Euzebya sp.: one gene and its partner. The protein of the gene in region 1 binds, or shares a complex with, the protein of each later gene. Links are inferred from orthologs where the notes say so. Each region holds a gene or a part of one and is shown on either strand. Other genes may lie near its edges.

Region 1 (3,726 bases):
CTGCCGTCCGCGGGGGCGCTGGCGACGATCGCGGTCGACCAGGGCGTGGTCGGCGCGGCGGAGGCCGGCGACGCGATCGAGACCGCGCTCGTGCCGCTCATCGCGTCCCTCGCGCTGGTGCGCCTCGTCGTGGCGATCCGCTCGCTGCGGGCGGCGCACGCCACGATCGCGGCGCCGGCACGCGGCGTGGACGGCCTGCTGCTGGTGGACCTCGACCGGGATCGACCGGCCGGACGGGCGGCACATCGCCCGGACGCTCGTCGATCTGGCTCACCACCTCGGTCTGCGGGTGGTCGCGGAGGGCGTCGAGGAGGAGTCGCAGCGGGCCGCGCTCGTCGCGATGGGCTGCGACGTTCTGCAGGGCTACCTGATCGGACGTCCCGTCCCCCTCGACCGGTTCCTCGCCGACCACGCCGATACCCTTGAGGTGACCTGACGGGTCGCGGGCACGGCGCTGGCGATGCGTCTGAAGAGGATCACGACACGAGGGAGCCCACCATGGTGCTCGACAAGCTGCTGCGTCTCGGTGAGGGGCGGCGCCTCAAGCAGCTCTGGAAGTCCGTCGACGAGGTCAACGCCCGCGAGGACGACGTCAAGGCCCTGTCCGACGGCGAGCTCGCAGCGCGGACCGACGAGTTCAAGAAGCGCCTGGCCGACGGCGAGACGCTCGACGACATCATGTTCGACGCCTACGCCACCGTCCGCGAGGCCGCCTGGCGGGTCCTGAAGCAGCGTCCCTTCGACGTCCAGATCCTCGGCGGCATCGTGATGCACCAGGGCGACATCGCCGAGATGAAGACCGGTGAGGGGAAGACGCTGACGTCGACCGCCCCGGTGTACCTGAACGCCCTGGCGGAGAAGGGCGTCCACGTCGTCACGGTCAACCCGTACCTGGCCAGCCGCGACGCCGAGTGGATGGGCCGCGTCTACGCGTTCCTCGGCCTGACCACCGGCTACGTCTACCCCCAGCAGAAGAAGGCGGACAAGCGGGCCGCCTACGCCTGCGACATCACCTACGGGACCAACAACGAGCTCGGGTTCGACTACCTGCGCGACCACATGGTCCTGAGCCCCGACCAGCTCGTGCAGCGCGGCCACAACTTCGCGATCGTCGACGAGATCGACTCGATCCTGGTCGACGAGGCCCGCACGCCCCTGATCATCTCCGGCCCGGCCGACCAGTCCAGCCAGTGGTACGAGATCTTCGCCCGGCGCATCGCCCCCAAGCTGACGCGGGACACCCACTACGAGGTCGACGAGGCCAAGCGGACCGTCGCGGTCACCGAGGAGGGCGTGGAGCGCGTCGAGGAGCTCCTCGGCGTCGGCAACCTCTACGAGAACGCCAACACCCCGCTGATCCACCACCTGCAGAACGCCATCCGGGCGAAGGAGCTGTTCCGCCGCGACGACGAGTACATCGTCGAGGGCGGCGAGGTGCTGATCGTCGACGAGAACACCGGTCGCACCCTCCACGGGCGGCGGTACTCCGAGGGGCTCCACCAGGCCATCGAGGCCAAGGAGGGGGTGACGATCAAGGAGGAGAACCAGACCCTCGCCACGATCACCCTGCAGAACTACTTCCGGACCTACGACAAGCTCGCCGGCATGACCGGCACGGCGAAGACCGAGGAGAAGGAGTTCGCCGAGATCTACGAGATGGGTGTCGTCGAGGTGCCGACGAACCGGCCGGTGCAGCGCGACGACAAGGCCGACCAGATCTACAAGAGCCTCGACGCGAAGCTCGACGCGGTGACCGCGGACATCAAGGCCCGTCAGGAGAAGGGCCAGCCGGTCCTCGTCGGCACGGTCAGCGTCGACCGGTCCGAGCAGCTCTCCAAGCGGCTGACGGTCGCCGGCGTCCGCCACGAGGTCCTGAACGCGAAGAACCACTTCCGCGAGGCCGACATCGTCGCCCAGGCCGGTCGCCTCGGCGCGGTCACCGTGGCCACCAACATGGCCGGCCGCGGTGTGGACATCATGCTCGGCGGCAACCCCGAGGCGCTCGCGACGAAGGTCGCCAAGCGCGAAGCCGGCGCCGAGCCGGTGCTCGACCCCGAGACCGGTGAGGTGGAGCCGACCGAGGTGTGGCGCGAGCGCTTCCAGGCGGCCTACGACGCCGCGCTGGCCCGCTACGAGTCGGAGTGCGCGGAGGAGAAGCAGCAGGTCCTCGACCTCGGCGGGCTGTACGTCTGCGGCACCGAGCGCCACGACAGCCGTCGGATCGACAACCAGCTGCGCGGCCGTTCAGGCCGTCAGGGCGACCCCGGTGAGTCGCGGTTCTACCTGTCCCTCGAGGACGACCTGATGCGCTTGTTCAACGCGAGCGCCGTCGAGAGCATCATGAACCGGCTCAAGATGCCCGAGGACCTGCCCATCGAGCACAAGATGGTGTCGAACGCCGTCGCCCGGGCCCAGGCCCAGGTCGAGAGCCGGAACTACGAGATCCGCAAGAACGTCCTCAAGTACGACGACGTGATGAACGCGCAGCGCAAGATCATCTACCGCGAGCGCGACACCGTCCTCCACGGCGAGGACGGCGAGGTCGAGGCGATCGCCGAGCAGTTCGTCGAGGACGCCGTCGAGAACCTCACCACGCTCTTCGCCCCGCCCGGGGTCTTCAGCGAGGAGTGGGACCTCGACCAGCTCGCCGAGCGCGTCCAGACCACGTTCGGCATCGACGACCTCGACATCGACCCCGCCGCGTACGCCGGCAAGGACGCCCACTTCGAGCTGCGCGAGGCGCTCGAGGAGCGCGTGATGGACGCCTACGGCGATCGTGAGGAGCAGGTCGGCGCCGCCGCGATGCGCCAGGTCGAGCGACGGGTGATCCTCAGCGTCGTCGACCGCGTGTGGCGTGAGCACCTCTACGAGATGGATCAGCTCCGCGACGGCATCGGCCTGCGGGCGGTCGGCCAGCGCGACCCCCTGGTGGAGTACCAGCGCGAGGCCTACAACGCGTTCGTCGACATCCAGGCGCGGATCAAGGAGGAGTCGGTCGGCTACTTCTTCAACCTCCCGGTCCGCACCGAGGAGGCCCCCCCGGCCGACGAGTCGGGGAACGGCGCGAAGGCGGCGTCACCACGCCCGACGATCCGCCGCCCGTCCCTCGACGGCCGCTCGAGCAGGCCGATGGAGGCCCAGCTGAGCTACTCCTCCTCCCAGAGCGGTGCTGCGTCCCCGGCCCGCGGATCGAGCAGCTACTCGGTCCCCGCCGGGTCCACCACGGCCGCCGCCCCGGGCTCGGCGAAGGAGAACGCGGCCGCCGCGGCAGCCCAGACCGGCACGGTCCGCAACGACGTGAAGGTCGGCCGGAACGACCCCTGCCCCTGCGGGAGCGGGGAGAAGTACAAGCGCTGCCACGGGTCGTAGGTCGGTCGTTAGCCGTTCGTTAGGGGCGGGGGATAGCGTGCGGCCATGCGTCGTGCCACCCCCCTCCTCTGCGCCCTCGTCCTCCTCGCCACCCTCGTCACGCCCGCGACCGCGCAGGACGGACCGGGGTGGCTCTACGTCGGCCTCGACGGCGACATCGTCGCGATGCGCCCCGACGGCACGGACCAGCGGAACCTGACCGCCACGGCCGACCGCTGGGAGGACCACCCCGACGTCTACGACGTCAGCGGCCGCGACGTCATCACCCAGTACCAGCTGATCGGTGAGGACGGGGAGCCGACCCGCCAGGGTGGCATGCACTACATCAACCCGGTCACCCCCGGGAACGACTTCGAT
Region 2 (3,121 bases), on another replicon or contig:
GGTCGCCCTCGTCGAGGACGGTCTCGGGCGACGGGATGCCGTGGACGATCTCGTCGTTGACCGAGGCGCAGAGGGTGCCGGGGAACGGCATCCGCGTGCCCACGCCGCCGTAGCCCTTGAAGGCCGGGACCGCGCCGTGGCGGACGATGTAGTCCTCCGCCATCGCGTCGAGCTCACCGGTGGAGATGCCCGGGCGCACGGCCGCGGCGAGCATCTCGTGCATGTCGGCGATGATCTTGCCCGACCGGGCCATCACCTCGAGCTCTGAGGGCGACTTGCGGATGATCATCGCCCCACCGTAGCGCCGCGCGGGGCGGCGACACCGTCAGCGGCCGGCGGTCTGCACCTCGCGGCAGGCGCCCAGCACCCGCTCGCGGACCTCCTCGATGCTGCCGAGCGCGTCGACGGCGATCAGCAGACCGGCCCTGCGGTAGTGCGGGATCAGCTCGGTGGTCTGGTCCCGGTACTCCTGCATCCGGCGCTTGAAGACCTCGTGGTCGTCGTCGTCCCGGCCGTCGGTGGCCTGCCGCTTGGCGATGCGGGCCTCGAGCTCGGCGTCGGGCACCTCGAAGTGGAGGACCGCGTCGAGGTCGACGTCGAGCATGGCCATCATCCCGCTGAGGGTGTAGGCCTGGCCGACGGTGCGCGGGTAGCCGTCCAGCAGGAAGCCGCTCTCCGCGTCGGCCTGGCGCAGCCGGTCGGCGACCATCCGGTTCACGACCGTGTCCGGCACGAGCTCGCCGCGGGACATGTAGCCCTTGGCCTCCTTGCCGAGCGGCGTCTCGCCCTTCACGTTCGCCCGGAAGATGTCCCCCGTGGAGATGTGGGGGATGCCGAACTCCTCGACGATGGCGGCCGACTGCGTTCCCTTGCCCGCACCCGGCGGGCCAAGCAGTACCAATCGCACTTCGCGTGCTCCTCCCACGATCGTCGTCACCCCGCGCCGTGCACGGACAGTCGGGTCACTCTACGGCCTGCCCGACGGCGGCCGCACATCCGTCAGCCGCGGATGAAGCCCTCGTAGTGGCGCTGCATGAGCTGGCTCTCGAGCTGCTTCATCGTCTCGAGCCCGACGCCGACCACGATCAGCAGCGTGGCCCCGCCGAGCGGGAACTGCACGTTGCCGAGGGCCAGCACGACGAGGGGCAGGATGGCGAGCGCACCCAGGTACAGCGACCCCGGCAGGGTGATGCGGGTCAGGACGCGATCCAGGTACTCGGCCGTCGGGCGACCCGGGCGGATGCCCGGGATGAACCCGCCGTACTTCTTCATGTTGTCGGCCACGTCGATCGGGTTGAACGTGATGGCCGTGTAGAAGTAGGCGAAGAAGATCGTCAGCGCCAGGTAGGTGGCGATGTAGACGGGGTGGCCGCCGGTCGCGAAGTAGCGGTTGACGAAGTTCGTCAGGCCGTCGTTGTTCACGATCGAGGCGCTCAGCTGCGGCAGGTACAGCAGCGAGGACGCGAAGATGATCGGGATCACGCCGGACTGGTTGACCTTCAGCGGGATGTAGGTCTGCTGGCCGCCGTACTGGCGTCGGCCGACCTGGCGCTTGGCGTACTGGACGGGGATGCGGCGCTGGCCCTGCTCGACGTACACCACGCCGACGATGAGGATCAGGCCCACCAGCACGAACACGGCGAACAGCACGGTGTTCTGCTGGTAGATGGCCGAGAACTGGCCGGGCAGCGCCGCGAGGATCGCCGCGTAGATGATCAGCGACATCCCGTTGCCGATGCCGCGCTGGGTGATCAGCTCACCCAGCCACATGATGAAGGCCGTGCCGGCGGTGAGGGTCAGGACCATCAGCGCCCGGATCGGGACCGAGTCGTCGGGGATCAGCCCCGCGGTGGGGATCGTCCCGCCGAACAGCTGGCCGGATTCGATCAGCACGATCAGGCCGGTCGACTGCAGGATCGCCAGCACCACGGTGACGTACCGGGTGATCTGGGTGATCCGCGCCGTGCCGGTCGCCCCCTCCTTCTGCCACTCCTCGAGCTTCGGGATCACCACCGCCAGCAGCTGCATGATGATGCTGGCGGTGATGTACGGCATGATCCCGAGCGCGAAGACCGCGAGCTGGGTCAGCGCGCCCCCGCTGAAGAGGTTCAGGAGCGCGGCGACGCCGCTCGCCTCGGCCTGCTGCAGGATGCCGTCGAGGACCTGGTAGTCGACCCCCGGGATCGGGATGACCGATCCCAGCCGGTACACCGCGATGATCGCGAGGGTGAAGAGGATCTTCCCCCGGAGGTCCGGGATCTTGAAGGCGTTCGCGAAGGCGCGGAACATCTAGGTCAACTCCGTTCGGGCAGGGACCCGACGTGGGGCCACGTCAGGTCCATGCTGGCACGACTGCCGGCGGGTCAGCGGGTCAGGCGCTGGACGGTGCCGCCGGCGTCGGTGATCTTCGCCTCCGCGGACTTCGAGAACGCGTGCGCCGACACGGTCAGCGACGTCGACAGCTCGCCGTCGCCGAGGATCTTCACCCGCTCCTCCGCGTCGCGGAGGAGGCCCTTCGCGGCCATGGCGGCGGGGTCGACGGTCGCGCCGGCCTCGAAGGCCGACTCGAGCCGCGACACGTTCACGCCGACGTACTCCACGCGGTTCCGGGGGGTGAAGCCGGGCAGCTTCGGCAGGCGGCGCTGCAGCGGCATCTGCCCGCCCTCGAACCCGAGGGGGACGTTCTTCCGCGCGCCGGTGCCCTTGGTGCCGCGGCCGGCGGTCTTGCCCTTGCCGGCGGCCTCGCCGCGACCCTTGCGCGTCTTGCGCCGGGTCGAGCCGGGAGCCGGCTTGAGGTCGTTGAGCTTCATGGTGGACTACTCCTCCTCGTCGGACGCCGGCTCGGGGTCGAGCGCCGCGTCCGCGACGTCGGGGTTCTCCGACGTGCCGCCCTTGACGGCCTTCCCGCGGGCCGGGTCGATCTGCGGGGTGTTCTGGACGACGTCCGCCGAGCTGTCGGCACCGGTGCCGGCGACGCCCTGGTCCTCGAGGAGCTCCTCGGTCCTCTCCGAGGGGCCCTCGACGACGCCGACGACGCCGGGCTCGCCGGTGTCGGCCACGGAGACCGCGGTCCGCACGGCCCGGGCCGGCACGGTGGTCCCGTCGGGGACCTCCTCGACGA

Evidence for each region.
Region 2: the proteins of secA (region 1) and secY are in contact, whole or in part, in a crystal structure (PDB 3DIN), measured with the Thermotoga maritima proteins. The link is inferred for Euzebya sp. from one-to-one orthologs. Residues at the interface, in WP_004082002.1 of Thermotoga maritima: Glu261, Ala262, Arg263, Lys300, Ala301, Arg302, Thr303, Ile304, Ile305, Leu323, Tyr324, Asp325, Pro326, Val329, Ser330, Tyr333, Ile336, Lys340, Phe345, Val349, Glu363, Phe364, Tyr374, Ser375, Gly376, Gly377, Glu393, Ile395, Thr482, Ser483; in WP_004081795.1 of Thermotoga maritima: Glu108, Gly109, Glu110, Glu111, Ala236, Glu237, Arg238, Arg239, Ile240, Thr241, Ile242, Gln243, Tyr244, Ala245, Arg246, Arg247, Val248, Thr249, Gly250, Arg251, Arg252, Val253, Tyr254, Gly256, Ala257, Ser258, Thr259, Tyr260, Leu261, Pro262.

The regions. Positions count from the first base shown.
Region 1 is NZ_CAXQBR010000094.1:120,648-124,373, forward strand. What follows is about bases 156-3,569. They hold secA (preprotein translocase subunit SecA), read left to right. Parts: upstream 156-498; coding sequence 499-3,369; downstream 3,370-3,569. Other genes in these bases: ACEQ2X_RS20900 (cell wall-binding repeat-containing protein), read left to right, coding at 3,415-3,569. Outside these bases: more of ACEQ2X_RS20900, read left to right, coding at 3,570-3,726. UniProt on the Escherichia coli protein: Required for protein export, interacts with the SecYEG preprotein conducting channel.
Region 2 is NZ_CAXQBR010000074.1:9,572-12,692, reverse strand. The notes cover bases 145-2,953. They hold secY (preprotein translocase subunit SecY), read right to left. Parts: upstream 2,290-2,953; coding sequence 1,000-2,289; downstream 145-999. Other genes in these bases: rplO (50S ribosomal protein L15), read right to left, coding at 2,364-2,810; ACEQ2X_RS16145 (adenylate kinase), read right to left, coding at 326-907; map (type I methionyl aminopeptidase), read right to left, coding at 145-289. Outside these bases: more of map, read right to left, coding at 1-144. UniProt on the Escherichia coli protein: The central subunit of the protein translocation channel SecYEG. Consists of two halves formed by TMs 1-5 and 6-10.